3 regions of the Robertmurraya sp. FSL W8-0741 genome follow, and region 3 is predicted to be linked to each of the others. Evidence: predicted binding sites of a transcription regulator. Region 3 holds the regulator's gene; each other region holds the start of a gene.

The links. The regulator Rex, encoded in region 3, represses fermentation and respiration genes when NADH is low (regulators of the CRP and FNR family bind a similar motif). The targets are predictions, from matches to a motif close to TTGTGAAATATTTCACAA.
Region 1: NST02_RS17520 (TIGR04053 family radical SAM/SPASM domain-containing protein) is a predicted target of Rex. The motif match lies at 1,760-1,777, and genes of this name have one in related genera.
Region 2: NST02_RS21690 (formate/nitrite transporter family protein) is a predicted target of Rex. The motif match lies at 1,708-1,725, and genes of this name have one in related genera.

What each region holds. Positions count from the first base shown of each region.
Region 1 covers NZ_JBBOQG010000001.1:3,625,747-3,628,960, reverse strand. Annotated here, with positions in the region: gene NST02_RS17530 (prolyl oligopeptidase family serine peptidase) at 278-1,075, shown strand; gene NST02_RS17525 (metal-sulfur cluster assembly factor) at 1,337-1,645, shown strand; gene NST02_RS17520 (TIGR04053 family radical SAM/SPASM domain-containing protein) at 1,871-2,992, shown strand; gene NST02_RS17515 (Crp/Fnr family transcriptional regulator) at 3,100-3,214, opposite strand, start outside.
Region 2 covers NZ_JBBOQG010000001.1:4,443,536-4,446,749, reverse strand. Annotated here, with positions in the region: gene NST02_RS21700 (GNAT family N-acetyltransferase) at 1-342, shown strand, start outside; gene NST02_RS21695 (basic amino acid ABC transporter substrate-binding protein) at 821-1,627, shown strand; gene NST02_RS21690 (formate/nitrite transporter family protein) at 1,758-2,561, shown strand; gene NST02_RS21685 (transporter substrate-binding domain-containing protein) at 2,739-3,214, shown strand, end outside.
Region 3 covers NZ_JBBOQG010000001.1:4,818,478-4,821,691, reverse strand. Annotated here, with positions in the region: gene NST02_RS23650 (ABC-F family ATP-binding cassette domain-containing protein) at 1-720, opposite strand, end outside; gene moaC (cyclic pyranopterin monophosphate synthase MoaC) at 919-1,413, shown strand; gene NST02_RS23640 (redox-sensing transcriptional repressor Rex) at 1,460-2,113, shown strand; gene NST02_RS23635 (YdiK family protein) at 2,172-2,381, opposite strand; gene NST02_RS23630 (CPBP family intramembrane glutamic endopeptidase) at 2,378-3,115, opposite strand.

The DNA of each region.
Region 1 (3,214 bases), 1.2 Mb from region 3:
TATTTTATTCATTGGCTTTGTTATATGTCGGTGCTGAGTTTTATCAGTTACATTGTTTAACAAAGCCTATCATTAACCATGAATAATGTAAGGTCTTATCCTAAGTGTAAAGCTTTAGGAATTTATTCGTCTACATGTTACACTAAAAATATAGGAAAACTTTACATAATAGGCTCTATACTTGAGCAGTTAATGTATTCCTACTTATAGGTTACCAATTTTCGCAAAGTTTTGTAAAAGAATTTGTTTATCATCATTTGTTTGGAGGGACTCGCAGTTGATCATTATAGAAAATAAATCAATCGCTGATATTCCATTATTACATGTAGTAGAGCAGAAAAACAATGACAAGTCTCTTCCGTTTATTCTGTTTATCCATGGATTTGAGAGCGTCAAGGAAAATAACTTACATTATGCTTATTTACTGGCAAACAAGGGATTTAGAGTGGTGATGCCAGAAGCAATCTACCATGGAGAGAGACAGACAGGATTAAATTCCCTAGAGATGAATATTAAGTTCTGGGAAATTGTCACAAAAACGATTGATGAGCTTCAATTAATAAAAGACTATTATGAAAGTGAAAATAAAATTACTCCAAATCAAATTGGGTTGGCAGGAACATCTATGGGAGGCATCATTACTTTAGGAGCTTTAACTCAATATTCGTGGATTAAAGCTGCTGTCAGTTTGATGGGGATGCCTTATTATGAACAATTCTCACAATACCAAATTGAACAATTTGCGGCTAAAGGGGTGAAGCTACCTTTTACGGAACAAGAAAAAGAAGCAATTCTGGAGCATTTAAGAACATATGATTTAAGTATGCAGACGGAAAAATTAAATGAGCGCCCATTGCTGTTTTGGCATGGAATGAAGGATCCGATTGTGCCGTATAAGTACACGTATCAATTTTACGAGAGCATTAAACCGCTCTATCAGCATAGTCCAGAAAATCTTCAGTTTATTACGGATGAAAAGGCTGATCATAAAGTAAGTCGAGTTGGCGTTCTTAAGCTTGTCGAATGGTTTGAGAAGCATGTTAAGGAAGCTGAAATTCTTGAAATTACTAAGTAAAAAATAAAGTTTTCGGTCAAATGATGATTGGTTTTTCTCTCTGATTCCATGATGCGATGGAGAAAACTTGTGTTCCTTACGTTGTTTCACGGAATTTGAAGACCTTAATGACGGGTGAGACCTTGGTTTCAAACGGAATGCCAAAAATCAACACAATATCTAACAAAGCAAAAAAAGGTTATCGTTTGAAAACGATGGCTTCTTTGTCTAAGATGATAGGTATAGTGAAGTAAGGCTATAACGAAATGAGGAGTGAAAGATATGGAACAAGAATTAAAAGATAGCATTATGGGAGCATTAGAACTTGTTGTAGACCCAGAGCTTGGTATAGATGTTGTAAATTTAGGCTTAGTGTATGATGTAGAAATGAATGAGGAAGGGATGGCAACTGTAACGATGACCTTAACCTCCATGGGGTGTCCGTTAGCAGGAACGATTGTTGATCAAGTGAAAGCAGCCCTTGCAGAAATTCCAGAAGTAAAAGACACAGAAGTGAATATTGTTTGGAATCCACCTTGGACAAAGGACAAAATGTCTAGATATGCTAAGATTGCATTGGGAATTCGCTAATATAAATTTATATCGTTGAAATTTGCATAGAGTTTTTTAGATAGCTGAGCCCATTTTGTACGAAAGAGCTGTTTTGTACAAAATGGGCTCAAAATCGTTAATAGTTCCCGATATTTGTGATCTCCTTCACTTTTTTATGAAATGAGAAAGCATATACTTCTTTTATAGGGGCTTTTTTGGTTTTTATTGAAATAAGCCCATTGAAAAGAAGGGAGTCATTTGTAAATGATATTTACGAGAGATTTTCATAAAGACCCTTTTATCGTAATTTGGGAACTCACAAGGGCCTGTCAGTTGAAGTGCCTGCATTGTCGGGCAGAAGCCCAATATAAAAGAGATCCGAGAGAACTTACATTTGAACAAGGGAAGGATTTAATTGAACAAATTTATGAAATGAATAATCCAATGCTTGTATTTACAGGTGGGGATCCTCTAATGCGTCCGGATGTTTTTGACATCGCTGAGTATGCTGTTAAAAAAGGAGTGCGGGTCTCTATGACCCCGAGTGCGACTCCAAATGTGACGAAGGAAGCAATTGAGAAAGCAAAAGAAGTTGGACTTTCACGTTGGGCTTTTAGCCTGGATGGGCATAACGCCAAAATACACGATCATTTTAGAGGTACTGAAGGTTCTTTTGATTTAACAATGGAGAGAATTCGTTATTTGCATGAGCTGGAGATCCCGATTCAAATAAATACAGTTATTTCAAGGTATAATGTTGAATACTTAAATGAGATGGCACAATTAATTGAGGAATTGGATTGTGTGTTATGGAGTGTTTTTTTTCTGGTGCCAACCGGCAGAGGGCAAGAAAGCGACATGATATCACCGGTGGAACACGAGAAGGTATTTATATGGCTTCATGATTTAAGCAAACGGGTTAGGTTTGATATTAAAACAACAGCGGCTCAGCATTATCGTCGTGTATTTATTCAGCAAAAAATGCGTGAAGCAAAAGGACAAGCAGATGAAATCCGTTACTTAGATGCTTTAACTGAACAAGGCTTAACAGGTTCAATTGATGGTTTAGGAAGAGCTCCAAAAGGGGTTAATGACGGAAATGGATTTGTTTTCATTTCTCATATCGGGGATGTTTACCCTAGTGGCTTACTGCCAATAAAAGCTGGAAATGTGAAGGAACAGCCGCTGGCAGAAATTTACCGTGAATCTCCTATTTTTAAGGATTTGCGAAATCCAGATAAATACAAAGGCAAGTGTGGCGTTTGCGAATTTAGATACGTTTGTGGCGGGTCCCGTTCACGAGCTTACGCAATGACCGGGGATTATTTAGAAAGTGAGCCATTCTGTGTCTATATTCCAAAATCGTTAAGACAAAAACAAAAATAGAGTGTCGTGATGGTGTCCCCAGAAGTTTATTATTGCACTAACTTTTGGGGGAACAGCACGGCTCACTCTATTTTTATCATTGCATAAAAAGCGTCAAAGAAGTGGAATTACTCAATGTTGCAATAGATGATCGGGCAATCTTCACAGCCAATCTCGTCCTTTAAAAACTGTAAATCATGAATGATAATTTTCCCTTTGGTAACGGAAATGATATTCTCCCTT
Region 2 (3,214 bases), 370 kb from region 3:
GATGAAGATAATATCATTGGACTGATAACTTACATCATTAAAGGTAAAGAGTGCGAAATAATCTCATTAGATAGTATTGAAGAAGGTAAGGGAGTAGGTACATCTTTAGTTCAGGAAGTAGAAAATCTCGCTGTTAAGGAAAATTGTCAACTTATAAAAGTGATCACTACAAATGATAATTTACTAGCATTAAAGTTTTATCAAAAACGAGGTTTTACTCTATCCAAAATATTAAATAATGCTGTAGAAAAGGCTAGAAGAATCAAACCTGAGATCCCATTGCTTGGCAATGATGGTATTCCAATCAGAGATGAGATTGAACTAATTAAGATTTTAAATTAACGCTGCTTTTGTGATGACATAGAGTAGAGCACATATGATTTTCAAAAATAGAAGATGGAAATTTACCATTATGAAATCTAGATATTTTAAGCTTCTATTTACCAATATTCATAATCATTCATGACTTTTCGAAAGAACATTCATAATGGGATGCTTGAAGGAAGTTACCACTTTACTCCATAAATTTATTGAGATTTTATGACGGGTCTCAGAATCTTAATATTACGGTTAAACACCGTCCTCCGATTAAATCATTTCGTCATGGAATGTTCCTTCTAACATGAGTGACTTATGAATTTCCTTCTATCACTTAAAAGCATTCTTTGTTATTTCGTTTTTATTCATCATTATACAATGATATGCTATAAAAATAATATTTTATAAAATTATATTGCATAAATAATCATATATTAGTATAATTACAACATGTTAAATAGAATGAACTTACGAGAGTGTAAGACTAAAGGAGATTAGAAGCATGAAAAAACTAACAAAGCTTAGCTTTTTAATGATTTTAGCGATTACAATTGTCCTTTCTGGATGTGGAACGAATAGCACAACAGGTGGAGGAGATGAAGATAAGACCCTCAAACTTGTTACAAACGCTGCATATGCACCGATGGAGTACATGGAAGGGGATAAAATCGTCGGTTTTGATATAGATTTTATTGAAGCTGTTGCTGAAGAAGCCGGCTATGAATTAGATATTAAGCATGTCGGATGGGAATCCATGCTTCTAGAAGCGAAAGATAAAGTCGCGGATTTAGCGGTTGCTGCCATCACGATTAATGATGATAGAAAGGAAACATATGATTTCTCTGTTCCTTATTATTTATCTACTAATATGATTTTAGTAAAAGAAGGCAGCGATATTCAAAGCGCTGACGATTTAATAGGCAAAACCGTCGCGGTTCAAAATGGTACAACAGGGCAGGAGTCGGCAGAAGCACTGCTTGGCGTAAACAACGACAGCATTAAAAAATTTGAGGACAATAATTTAGCGATCCAGGAGCTGTTGAATGATGGAGCAGACGCTGTCATCGCTGATAATACTGTTGTCGAAACATATGTTAAAAATAACCCCGAGCAAAAGCTTAAAGTAGTAAGTGATGAACAAAACTTTGCCTCTGAGTTCTATGGAATCCTTTTCCCTAAAGGCAGTGAACTAAAAGAGGATTTTGACAAAGCTGTCAATACTATATTAGACAATGGAAAGTATGCAGAAATTTATAAGGAATGGTTCGGAACTGAACCCGATATAGAAGGGCTAAAAGCGGCACAGTAAAAGCTCATATTCCCTCCGCTCGTGAAAAACATACTCAAAATGTTCACAGGAAAATAGCACAAAATGGTATAAAATTGAGTATGTGTGTTATTTCACATAAAACTATAAAAGCGGAAGGAATGTTGATCCTATGGCTTCTTATAAACCTGAAGAAATTATTGATATTACGATTAACCACGGTGTGAAAAAGGCAAATTACCCCTTTTTGAAATCGCTGATATTGGGGTTTCAGGCTGGAGCTTTTATTGCTCTTGGCTATTTGCTTTACATACGTGTCACAGCTCCTCTCAGTGGTGAATTAGAAGGATTGTCCACTATTATTGGAGCGTCGTTATTCCCAATTGGCCTTATTTTAACGTTAATGGCTGGTGGCGAATTATTAACAGGCAATATGATGGCTGTCCCTCTAGCCAGATATGCGAAAAAGATAAAAACAGTGGCTTTAATAAGAAACTTAGCCATTATTACGTTAAGCAACTTTATCGGTGCGCTATTTGTTGCTTACTTTTTTGGGCATATAGTTGGTCTTACTGAGTCAGGTGTTTATTTAGAAAAAATGATTCATATTGCCGAACATAAACTGGATGGTTCATTTATTCAAGCATTTGTCTCAGGGATTGGCTGTAACTGGCTTGTAGCATTAGCCGTCTGGCTTTGTTACGGTTCAAATACGCCATCAGGAAAAATTTTAGGAATTTGGTTTCCGACGATGACTTTTGTTGCTATTGGTTTTCAACACGTTGTTGCCAATATGTTTGTCATCCCAGCGGCTATTTTTGCCGGTTATTTAAATTGGCTTGATTATATTTCTAATTTTACCCCTGTATTTTTAGGGAATTTAGTAGGAGGTTCCATTTTTGTGGCCATGCTGTATTGGCTTTCACTTCATCATCAGCAACGCAGCGGCGAAAAACAATCATTAAAGGCAAGTTAATGATTGAGGGGGGAATTTGTATAAATCCTCCTCCTGCTTGTAATTAATTCTATCTCAGTATAAAACTTTGCCGATAGTTTTTAGGTTGCGAACGTGATCCTAACTCAGTATAATAATGTTATATCTGAATTTAGAGAAAATTCAAAACTCGAAATTACTGTTGAGGGGGAAATTTTTGTGAAGATTGGTAAGAAGGTACGGTTCATTTTATTAATGGGGCTTGTCCTGATGGTGTCAGCTTGTGGAGCGAATGAAACTGGTTCGAAAAATTCAGAAAATAATGACGGAAATGAGAAGAAAACACTAAGGCTCGTAACAGATGCAGCATATGCACCTATGGAGTATATGAATGGGGATCAAATTCTCGGTTTTGACATTGATCTAGCAAAAGCTGCTGCTGCGGAAGCCGGCTATGAATTAAAGGTTGACCACGTTGGTTGGGATCCGTTATTTGTTGAAATTGACACTGAAAATGCTGATCTGGCTATTTCATCGATCACGATCACGGATGATCGAAAAATGTCATATGATTTTTCCGTCCCTTATTACGCATCTTCAAATGAAATTTTAATTCCTGAAGACAGTGATATTCAAAGTGGTGCGGACTTAACTGACAAGGTTGTAGCTGTTCAAAAGGACACGACAGGGCATGA
Region 3 (3,214 bases):
GTTTAAACGCGAAATTTCATACACTTGGTTCACGACTTTATCTAGGAAGTAGCGATCATGGGAAACGATAAGAATAGCACCAGAATAGCTCTGTAAGTAGTTTTCCAGCCATGAAAGAGTGTCGATATCAAGATGGTTTGTCGGTTCATCAAGAATTAAAATATCAGGTTTCGTTAGCAATAGCTTTCCTAAGGCGAGTCTTGTTTTTTGTCCGCCGCTCAAACTCGAAATTTTTGTTGAGTAATCAAATGAATGGAAATTTAATCCATGCAAGACAGAGCGAATATCTGCTTCGTACTGATAGCCACCGTTTTCTTTGTAGGATACTTGCAGCTGATCATACTCTTTTATAATTTTTTCGTACTCAGTTGAATGATTGAAGATAGCCGGATCAGCCATTTTTTCTTCCAATTGCCTCAGCGTACGTTCCTGTGATTTCAAATGCTGGAACACCGTCAACATTTCATCCCAAATGGAATAATCCGATTCCAGTCCGGTGGTTTGTGCTAAATATCCAATCTCGACACCTTTTGGTTTAATAATTTCGCCACTTTCATAAGACAGCTGTCCAGCGATAATTTTCAGGAGTGTTGATTTTCCAGCACCATTTCGTCCAACGAGTGCAATCCGATCCTTTGTTTGTACCTCAAGTTTTATATTCGTTAAAATGGGGTCAGCCCCATATGATTTTGATAGTTGATTGACTTGTAATAGTATCATTCGTTTCACCTCAGTATGTCTAGGAATAGTGTAACGTAGAACATTAAGAACAGCAATTAAAGAAGATTTTTCCTGACACTCTTCTTTATTACGAGACACTTTTTTTCCTCGTGAAAGGAAAAATTTATTGTGAAGATAATAACAATGTTTTCACAAAGATCACAAAATAGTGTATCATTTGAAGTGAGGTGTTTGATAATGGCAGAGTTTACCCATTTTAATGAAGAAGGCAGAGCAAAAATGGTCGATGTTAGCAATAAGAAGGAAACCGTAAGAACGGCAATTGCTAACTCTAGTATTACAGTAAATAAACAAATTTACGAGCAAATTACCCAGCAGCAAAATAAAAAAGGGGATGTACTTGCAGTTGCTCAAGTAGCAGGAATTATGGCTTGTAAGAAAACAGCGGATATTATACCAATGTGTCATCCGCTTCCCTTGACAGGAGTGAATATTTCATTCAAGTGGGTAATAAAAGATGAGAATTATGAGTTAAAAATTACTGCATCTGTTAAGACAAAAGGAAATACGGGAGTAGAAATGGAAGCGTTAACAGCGGCTTCGATTTGCGCTCTGACAGTGTATGATATGTGTAAGGCTGTTGACAAGGGCATGGTTATTGGTCAAACGTATTTAGTGGAAAAAACTGGTGGGAAAAACGGCGATTTTAAAAGGGAAGAAGAAGTAAGATAAGGTTTAACTCGTTAAAAAAGGACTATATAGGGGTGGGGGAAATAAAATGAGTAACGATACAGTGAAAATACCTCAAGCAACGGCAAAGAGACTACCGTTATATTATCGCTTTTTAAAGAATTTACATTCTTCAGGAAAACAGAGGGTTTCCTCTGCTGAGCTAAGTGAAGCGGTGAAGGTAGATTCAGCAACAATCCGGAGAGATTTCTCCTATTTCGGTGCCTTAGGAAAAAAAGGCTATGGTTATAATGTTAATTATTTGCTAACCTTTTTTCGTAAGACCCTTGATCAAGATGAGTTAACAAAAGTTGCGTTGATTGGTGTCGGAAATCTAGGTACTGCGCTGCTTCATTATAATTTCTTGAAAAATAATAATACAAAAATTGCTGTTGGCTTTGATGTTGAAGAGGCGAAGATCGGTACATCGATCGGGGATGTTCCTATTCATCATATGGACGAGCTTGAAAAAATAATTACAGAAATGGGCATTACAGTAGCAATTTTAACGGTACCAGCTCCATTTGCCCAGACGATTACAGACCGACTCGTAGCAGCTAATGTTAAAGGAATCCTTAATTTTACACCGGCAAGACTAACCGTACCGGCGACAACAAGAGTTCACCATATTGATCTGGCTGTGGAGCTTCAATCATTGGTGTATTTCCTTAAGCATTATGGAGTAGATGAGGAAGAGGAATAATTTTATGACAAAAGGCATGGACTCGGTATAACTAAGTTCATGCCTTTTTTTATGCTGTTTATTTTTTATCTTTTTGAATGGCTTTTACTTTGAAGTGAAAGAGAACCATTCGAATCCCACTTCCGAAATCAAAGGTAGCTAAAATGACGAATAAATAGGTGAAAATTCCCCATTCGCCATTACGCTGAACATCCTGGACGGCAAAATAGGTAAATAAAAGTCCAAGAACAATATAAAGGATACCTGAGAACAAAGGTGTTCGTATCATAGAAAAAGACCTCCAATGAAGCTCTGAATAGATTCTGCTTCTCGTAGCATTCGTTCAATATCTTCTTTAAAAACAGATTGCACGAGAACAACAAAGGTGTTCATGGCAACATGAGCAATGATTGGAACAATAATTCGTTTTGTTTTAATATAAAGAAAAGCAAAGGTGAAGCCCATTGCTGAGTAAAGCAATAAATGTTCGATTTCTGCATGGGCTAAGGCAAAAATAATGGAGCTTATTATGGCTGAGAGAAAAAAGTTCAGCCGCTTATAAAGTGAGCCGAAAATAATTTTACGAAAAACGATTTCTTCCAGAATGGGTCCAATAACAGAACTGACAATGACAACAACTGGAAAGGATTCAATCAAAGAGAGGATTTGCTGTGTATTTTCAGAGCCCATATCTATTCCTAACCAACTTTCAATATTGGCAGCTAACCCTTGAGCAAATAACGCGAGAAATACACCAGCGATCGCCCAAAAGATTGAGGCTGAAACAGAAGCAGTCTCTCGATCCAAGCTTGGTTGCTTCATTTCTTTACGCAAAAGGAATAAAGTCGCGAGCAAGGCTACGGAAAAGCTGAAGACAATCCAAATAACGACAGCGTAAACAGCCATCTCCTCAATACTATATCCAATTAGCACGCCGCCAAATGTTAAAGCCGGCACCCCAACAAAAGTTGAAAGTTGCATCGTAATGTAAATGATTAAAATGTACCAATATTCTTTTTTCAAATTATGATTCCCCTTTTAAACCTAACTAATGATGCACTAAAACCATTCTACTAATAAAATTGCTAAACGTACAAATAGTTGCCTTAAAATATTTGTCGA